Regions from separate parts of the Cytobacillus gottheilii genome, predicted to be linked through region 2. Evidence: predicted binding sites of a transcription regulator. Region 2 holds the regulator's gene; the other holds the start of a gene.

Region 1 (4,437 bases), 270 kb from region 2:
TACGCTTTGCGAATGCCTTCAACACCTTGAATGATTCCGCCGGTCGGGAAATCTGGTCCTTTGATAAATTCCATTAAGTCATCGACTGAACAATCTGGGTGATCCATGCGGTGAATAGCAGCATCGATTACCTCATGCAAATGATGAGGTGGTATTTCAGTTGCATATCCTGCCGAAATACCAGTTGAACCATTCACCAGCAAATTGGGATACATCGCCGGTAAGACAGTTGGTTCTTCAGATGTATCATCAAAGTTCGGAATGAAATCTACGGTTCTTTTTTCTATATCCCTAATTAACTCAGCTGAAATGGCTGACAATCTTGCTTCTGTGTAACGCATAGCAGCAGGCGGGTCGCCGTCAATGCTTCCGTTATTCCCATGCATTTCAATCAGTAAATTGCGCAGCTTCCAGTCCTGGCTCATGCGCACCATTGCCTCGTAAACAGAAGAGTCTCCATGCGGATGATAGTTACCGATTACATTTCCGACTGTTTTGGCTGATTTCCGGAAACCTTTATCATGCGTATTGCCATCAACATGCATAGCATAAAGGATTCTTCGCTGAACCGGCTTTAAGCCGTCGCGTGCATCCGGAAGGGCACGCTCCTGAATAATGTATTTACTATAACGCCCAAATCTGTCACCGAGGACATCCTCAAGCGGAAGGTCACGAAACTTTTCTGCAGGATTCAACCTTCAACACCCTCCTCTGCAACAGAAATATTTTCATTTTCAAGTATGCTTCCATCTTCTTCAAGACCAAACGCTACATTGGATTCAATCCATTTTCTGCGCGGCTCTACTTTATCGCCCATAAGGGTAGTAACACGGCGTTCAGCACGTGCGGCATCATCAATTTTTACCCGTATCAATGTTCTTGTTTCAGGATCCATCGTTGTTTCCCAAAGCTGATCCGCATTCATTTCACCTAGCCCTTTATAACGCTGAATCATATAGCCTTTACCGATCTTTTTGATTGCATCCTGAAGGTCATCGTCACTCCATGAATATTCAATCTGCTCTTTTTTCCCTGATCCTTTGCTCACCTTATAGAGAGGTGGAAGTGCAATAAATACCTTGCCAGCTTCAATTAGTGGCTTCATATAGCGATAAAAGAAGGTTAAGAGCAGCACTTGAATATGTGCTCCATCTGTATCGGCATCTGTCATGATGACAATTTTATCGTAATTGACATCTTCAAGCGTAAAGTCTGCGCCAACTCCGGCCCCAACTGCATGAATAATCGTATTGATTTCTTCATTTTTAAAAATATCTGCGAGTTTGGCTTTCTCGGTATTAATAACTTTACCCCGCAGCGGTAGTACTGCCTGGAAACGGCGGTCCCGTCCTTGTTTAGCAGATCCTCCGGCAGAATCACCCTCAACCAGATATAATTCATTTCTTTGCGGATTGCGCGACTGTGCCGGTGTTAATTTTCCGGAGAGCACCGCTTCGCCTTTTTTGCGTTTTTTGCCGCTTCTTGCATCTTCGCGCGCTTTACGCGCAGCTTCCCTGGCCTGGTACGCTTTAATAGCCTTTTTAATCAGAAGGGAGCTTGTTTCCGGGTTTTCTTCCAGGAAATAAGATAAATGCTCTGAAACAACAGAGTCAACGGCAGAGCGGGCTTCACTTGTGCCTAGCTTGCCTTTTGTCTGGCCTTCAAATTGCAAAAGCTCTTCTGGTACTCTTACAGAGATAATGGCAGTAAAGCCTTCACGTATATCAGCACCGTCCAGGTTTTTATCTTTTTCTTTAAGCAGGTTCACTTTGCGTGAATATTCATTAATGACTCTTGTCATAGCTGTCTTAGCACCGGCTTCATGTGTACCGCCGTCTTTTGTGCGGACATTGTTGACAAAAGATAATACATTTTCTGAGTATCCATCATTAAACTGGAAAGCAAAGTCGACTTCAATGCCGCCGTTTTGACCTGCAAAGCTGACAACCGGATGGAGCACATCTTTTTCTTCATTTAAATATTGAACAAATGCTTCTATGCCGTTTTCATAATGAAAAAGCTCCTGAACAGCATTGCGTTCATCGATGATCTCAATTTTCATTCCTCTTAACAAAAACGCTGATTCCCTTAACCGTTCACATAATGTTTCATAGTTGTAAGTGGTGGCAGAGAAGATCGTAGGATCTGGTTTAAAATGAATGATTGTGCCGGTTTGATTTGTCTTACCAACCTTTTCAAGCGTTGTAACGGGTTTTCCGCCATTTTCAAACCGCTGCTCATAGACAAAACCATCGCGTCGAATTTTAACGATAAGCCATTCTGACAAAGCATTTACAACGGAAGCACCAACTCCGTGCAGTCCGCCGCTCGTTTTGTATCCGCCCTGACCAAACTTCCCGCCCGCATGAAGCACGGTTAAGATAATCTCTGGTGTAGGCTTTCCCATTTTATGCATTCCAGTAGGCATCCCGCGTCCTTTATCCTGAACGCTTATGGAGTTATCTTTATGTACCTTGACAATTATATGATCTCCAAAGCCAGCAAGTGCTTCGTCTACTGAGTTATCGACAATTTCATATACTAAATGATGAAGCCCTCTGTTATCTGTACTGCCGATATACATACCAGGCCGTTTTCTGACAGCCTCCAGTCCCTCCAGCACTTGTATGGCATCATCATTATAATCAAAGTTTCCTTGATTCGTTGCCACAATCATACCCCTTTCATACTTCCAAAAGAAAGATCCTCCCAAGTCAGTTGAATACATTCTGAAAATGTGGATTCTTTCTGTACCTGCTCTGTTCTATTTTTTTACTAGAGCATTCGTATCGTATTCGTTTTTAGAAAAGCATTTTCCTTTAAAATGATTAAATTTTCACGGTTGAGAACAAACGTTCGCTATCGGTATTTTACCATATTGTCGTGAAACGTCTATGCTTTATTTTATCTATTTATTTCGTTTTGGCAAATGACTTATGCATAATTCATAGAAAAAACAAAAAGATCATATAGGCTGCATTGGCAATATAATAGGATTTTCAGCTGTATAGAAAAAAGAAAACATGAGACCGAAATAGTCTCATGTGTCCTAACATATCACATTATTTTGTCATTGCGTGTTCTACTTTGATGCATCTGTCCATAATCACTGTATAGCCTTTTTCTTTTAGAAAATCATATGCTTCCTCATTGGCAACGCCAAGCTGTGCCCAAAATACATCAGCATCTATTTGATCAAATTCCTTTGCAATTTCAGGCAGGTATTCAGACCTTCTGAAAATATCGACAATATCGACATGCCCTTCAATATCTTTTAAAGACGCTACTGCTTTAACTCCAAGTACTTCATCTGCATTTGGGTTAACTGGGATAATTTCATAGCCAGCATCCTGCATCGCTTTTGAAACCATGTAGGATGTACGGTCTGGATCAGCACTTAGACCTACCACAGCAATTCGTTTTGCGTTCTTTAAAATTTTACCTATTTTTTCACGGCTTGGAATTTCTATTGTCATTGTAAGGACCTCCCAAATGAATCTTTTTCTTTAACCTTACCCTTATTTATCAATTGAATGCAAGTTGTTACTGTTTTTCTTCTGCGTTCTCATTTTCAATAGCTAATGCACTCCAAGCCGTTTCATCTGCAAAGTAGCGGGACCAGCTGGCAACGCCTGCAAGGTTGTGTTTAACTGCTAAATCTGCCCGTTTTTGTAAGGATAGCGAGTCCTCCAGCCAAATCTTAAAGGTAGCTTTCTGTGATTTATCATAGTATTCGGCATAGTTTTGACCGCTGTTTGGATCATATTCCGGGGTGACATCATGCTCTGCCAACCACTCCTGCACCTGTGCCATAGAAAGCGCCTCAGAAGATACCTCTTCTGCTTCTGTTTCCTTCCAGAGTCTGGCATATAAAGGGACACCAAGGATTAGCCGCTCGTTTGGAACGATTTCCAATAACTTTTCTAAGTTGCTTTCAACCCATGGGAAAGAGGCAACACTGCCAGCTACCGGTGACGTTCCCCAGTGCTCATCATAAGCCATCACGACTAAATAATCGACAATTTCAGCGAGCTTTTCCCGTTCGTAAAAAGCAGACCAATTTCCGCTTGCGATGAAGGTAATATCCATTGAAACCGTTAATCCCGCTTCATGGAAATAGGGGGTGGCTTCTCGCATAAATTGAGTTACAAGAGGGCCATCTTCTGGGTTCACATTTTCAATATCAATATTGATGCCATCCAGCTTATAAATTTGACTATAATGCAGAAGCTGGCGTATTATTTTTTGCCTTGTTTCAAAAGAAGTAAATGCCTGATGCGTTAATTCAGGATCAAAGGCATTAGAAAATAATCCCCATACTTGGTAGTCTTGTTCTTGAGCCCACTCAGAGAAAGATACAGATGCCAGATTTTTTATATCTCCATCAGGGGAAGCCAGTTCAAACCAGGTAGGTGAAATGACGTTTACACCCGGCAT
Region 2 (4,437 bases):
AGTGGTTGGTATTAGAAAAACCTTAAAGTTTGATACCTCGAAACCATCTGCGGAATATGCCATTCCATTTGCCACTGGCTGTATGGGTCATTGCCATTATTGCTATCTGCAGACGACGATGGGAAGTAAGCCGTATATTCGTACTTACGTTAATGTGGATGAAATCTTGGATGCAGCTGATAAGTATATGGAAGAAAGATCACCAGAAATTACACGGTTTGAAGCATCCTGTACATCGGATATTGTTGGAATTGATCATCTGACACATAGTTTAAAAAGAGCTATTGAACATTTCGGCAGGTCAGAACATGGAAAACTTCGCTTTGTTACAAAGTTTCATCATGTTGATCATCTGCTGGATGCAGAGCACAACGGAAAAACCCGGTTTCGCTTTAGCGTGAATGCCGATTATGTTATTAAAAATTTTGAGCCTGGCACATCACCGCTGGCAAAGAGAATTGAAGCAGCGGGGAAGGTAGCCAGAGCAGGGTATCCTCTAGGGTTTATCGTTGCGCCAATTTATTTGCACGAAGGATGGCAGGACGGATATTATCATATGTTTGAACGCCTTCATGATGAATTACCCGAGGATGCGAAAAAGGATATTACATTTGAGTTTATCCAGCACCGGTTTACCAAGCCTGCAAAAAAGGTCATTCAGAAAAACTACCCAATGACAAAGCTGGAGTTAGATGAGGAAAAACGCCGCTACAAATGGGGAAAATACGGAATAGGCAAGTATATTTATCAGAAAGACGAACAAGAGGAAATTCAAAAAAGCTTATACGCTTATATGGAGAAATTCTTTCCTAATGCAAAATTGGAGTATTTTACATGAGTGATTAAGGTGAAGAAAGCCGATACTATTTGTGGGTGAAAGAAATAACGCCTACTAACATCGATGTGGAGGGAAATACATGAACATTCGTGAAGGTATGATTCCAACTGCACTAGGTACGGCTGTAACAGCTACTGGATATGCACTTAAGCAAAAGCGTGGCAGCAACAAAATGATGGCTAACACATTATTTGGATTTGGACTTGCACACGTAGTTTTAGGTGTTATTGACCTTGTAGAGCATCGACGTTAGAAAGGATGAGGCGTGCAAAAGACTTGCACGCCTATTCTTTTTTCTCTCGCAGCTTTAATAAGTCCAATCCTTTTAGGATAGCCTCTCCGCCTAATCCAGCGATCATGGCAGTAACAATAACTGCTATGACAGATTTAGGATTTGCAGATAAAACCACTAGTACAGCCGCTAATGACCCCATAATAACATCTTCAAAAAATCCCAGATAGATAAATCGTTTTGTTTTGCGCGGCTTGATCAGCTTGCCGTTTTTTTGAATATGTGCTGCTACACCGACAAATGCACCGATACAGAAAGAAAGTAACATGTTCAATAACATAGCCCTTCACACTCCTAAAGCCGAGATTTTTTGAAGCGACCTTAGTTAGAATCATGTTGTATTACCAGTATATAGGAATTTTCCAAAAATAGCATGGTTAATTATAACGAATTTTCAGATAACTATATAGGTGATGCGGCATGTATATTGAATCCCACGCATAGAACAAAAGTTCGGTTTGGTGATTTTTTATATCGTGGCAATGAAAAAAGGCGATTGTCAGGTCGGAAACAACGATAAAAATAGCTGGATACTATATTTGTATATACCTTTTAGCAGATAAAAGAAAAAGCATGCAGGTATTCTGCATGCTCTGTTTGCCATATTAATGCATTTGACGATAAACACCAGTAACTTTTCCTAAAATTGAAACATGACGAAGGATGATTGGTTCCATAGTTGAATTTTCGGGCTGAAGCCGGAAATAGTCTTTTTCTTTGAAGAAACGTTTAACAGTAGCCTCGTCATCTTCAGTCATTGCGACTACAATATCACCATTATTAGCTGTGCTTTGCTGTTTAACTACAACATAGTCACCATCTAAAATGCCAGCTTCTATCATACTATCACCCATAATCTCCAGCATGAAAACATGTTCATCTGGAGGTGCAAGACGCTCTGGAAGGGGAAAGTACTCTTCAACATTTTCGATTGCAGTAATAGGCTGACCGGCAGTAACTTTTCCGACAATAGGTACGTTAATGGTATTTACCTTCGGGATATGAGTTTCCTCAAGATCCAATATTTCAATTGCCCTAGGCTTTGTAGGATCCCTTCTAATTAATCCCTTGCTTTCAAGTCTGGCTAAATGGCCATGCACTGTAGAACTGGAAGCAAGTCCAACAGCTTCACCGATTTCTCTCACAGAAGGCGGATACCCTTTCTGTCGGACCTCATCTTTAATAAATTCCAAAATATCCTGCTGTCTTTTTGATAGTTTCAAATTGGATCACGCACCCTTTATTAATATCTTGTCCTGATTATACCATTCTTTTAAAACACATACAAACATAAGTTCGAATTTTCTGTTGACCAAAACAAATGTTCGTATTATAATAAACTCAACGAATACGAACATACATTCTTTATGAGGTGAAGGTTATGAAAAAATTGTGGAATTCTTATTGCTATGCTATTATTCTTGTATTTTTAAGTATTGCAGGATCACTTATTCTTTCTTTTCAACTAGAAGATCAGGAAGACGATCAATATATGATTGTAACTGTTAATGAAAATGACTCGTTATGGGGAATTGCTGAACAATTTGCAGAGGAGCATCATTTTTCTACTGCTGAATTTGTTCAATGGATGGAAACTCATAATGGCATTACAAATGGAAAAATTCATCCCGGTGATACCGTTTCTATTCCGGTAAAAGCTGATGAAGATCAATATATAACAGAATTGGCCAGCCGTGAATAGGAATAGGAACTAATAGAAGAAGGTGCAATACATGAATGCAATTATTTACTGCCGTGTCAGTACAAATAAAGATACTCAGGAATCATCTTTGCAGAGGCAGGAAGAGGAATTGCTTCATCTTGCAAGTAAGAACGGATTTCTTCCAGCTAGAATTATAAAAGAAAAGGCAAGCGGATATGACCTTGAGCGAGAAGGAATCCTTGAATTGTTATCGCTAATCAAAGAAGAGAATATTCAGGCAGTCTTAATTCAGGATGAAACAAGGCTTGGCAGGGGAAATGCCAAAATAGCCATTCTTCATTGTATTCTGAAAGAAAACATTAAGTTATTTAGTGTTTCGCATAACGGGGAACTACAGCTTTCAGAATCAGACTCAATGGTATTGAAAATAGTGGGAATGGTTGAGGAATATCAGCGAAAGCTGCATAATGTAAAAATTAAACGCGGAATGCAAAGAGCGATCGAAAAAGGCTATAAGCCCCAAAAAAACTTAGCTAATCAAGGAGAAAACGCAGGAAGAGAACGTATTGAAGTGCCAATCTCTGAAATTGTCCGCTTACGTAAAAATGAGTTAACATTTTCTGAAATCGCAGCAACCTTAAGAGGGTTTGGATATAATATATCAAAAGCTACTGTACATAGGCGTTATCAGGAATATATAGATAAACTTAATAATGAACAATAAATCTTTAGATCTTCATATTGTCCAGCGAAATAGTAAACAATTTCACAGTATGTACTGGACTTATCGGAAAAAACCTTTAATCCGCGTTTTCTCACCTCGGAAGCCTCTTTCTATACGAGTAAGACTTCATCCTTGTCAATTTAACTATTTTCTAATAAAATGACATTTATGCTAAAGAAATAGTAAAGGAGCTGTCCATATGCTGCCAAAGGACAAACTCGCCCGCATAAATGTTCTAGCAAATAAGGCGAAAACAACTGGTTTAACGGAAGCAGAAGCAAAGGAGCAATCAGCTTTGCGCAAAGAATATTTGCAGACATTCCGCTCTTCCATGTTTAATACACTCAAGAGCGTAACAATCATAGATCCAGAAGGAAATGATGTAACACCTGAGAAACTAAAGCAGGAAAAGAACAATAACAAACTGCATTAAATTGCTTAAATGAGACTGGGGAATAAGTATTTAACACTTCCATAGAACCGAATGGTTAGGAAGTCATCTTTCTAATCATTCGGTTTTTTTACGATTATAAAATGTATTTTATTAGCATGAGTGAAATGGAGCGGAGGAACTCGACTCCTGTGGGCAATAGAGGAAAAGGTGAGACCCCGCAGGAGCTTGCTCCGAGGAGGCTCAGCTTCCTCCCCACGGAAAGCGAGGGTCCGCAGCGCAGTGGAACGGACTTGTTTAAATACCCAAACCAAGATATTGAAAGTTCGTGTTTTAGAAAGATTTATTTTGTTTTGTCCCAGCCTCATTTATAAGAAAACCAAGGAATACACCATTATTGGCATGTGTTCCTTCTTTTCTTTCTATTAAATTGGTGGCGTTATCATTTATTAAAGGAATGGATGAACATTTGTCTTTCCTGTTACATAATGCAAGTTTTATTGTGACAAAATAGGAAATATCATGTGTT

The links. The regulator LexA, encoded in region 2, represses DNA repair genes until DNA is damaged. The targets are predictions, from matches to a motif close to CGAACATATGTTCG.
Region 1: parE (DNA topoisomerase IV subunit B) is a predicted target of LexA. The motif match lies at 2,846-2,859, and genes of this name have one in related genera.

Annotation. Positions count from the first base shown of each region.
Region 1 is NZ_CP071709.1:2,346,540-2,350,976, reverse strand. Features, by position in the region: gene parC (DNA topoisomerase IV subunit A) at 1-695, opposite strand, end outside; gene parE (DNA topoisomerase IV subunit B) at 692-2,671, opposite strand; gene J1899_RS11620 (CoA-binding protein) at 3,063-3,476, opposite strand; gene J1899_RS11615 (glycosyl hydrolase family 18 protein) at 3,544-4,437, opposite strand, start outside.
Region 2 is NZ_CP071709.1:2,073,625-2,078,061, forward strand. Features, by position in the region: gene splB (spore photoproduct lyase) at 1-838, shown strand, start outside; gene J1899_RS10240 (asparagine synthase) at 918-1,091, shown strand; gene J1899_RS10245 (DUF4257 domain-containing protein) at 1,123-1,410, opposite strand; gene lexA (transcriptional repressor LexA) at 1,736-2,353, opposite strand; gene yneA (cell division suppressor protein YneA) at 2,512-2,832, shown strand; gene J1899_RS10260 (YneB family resolvase-like protein) at 2,864-3,517, shown strand; gene J1899_RS10265 (DUF896 domain-containing protein) at 3,717-3,950, shown strand.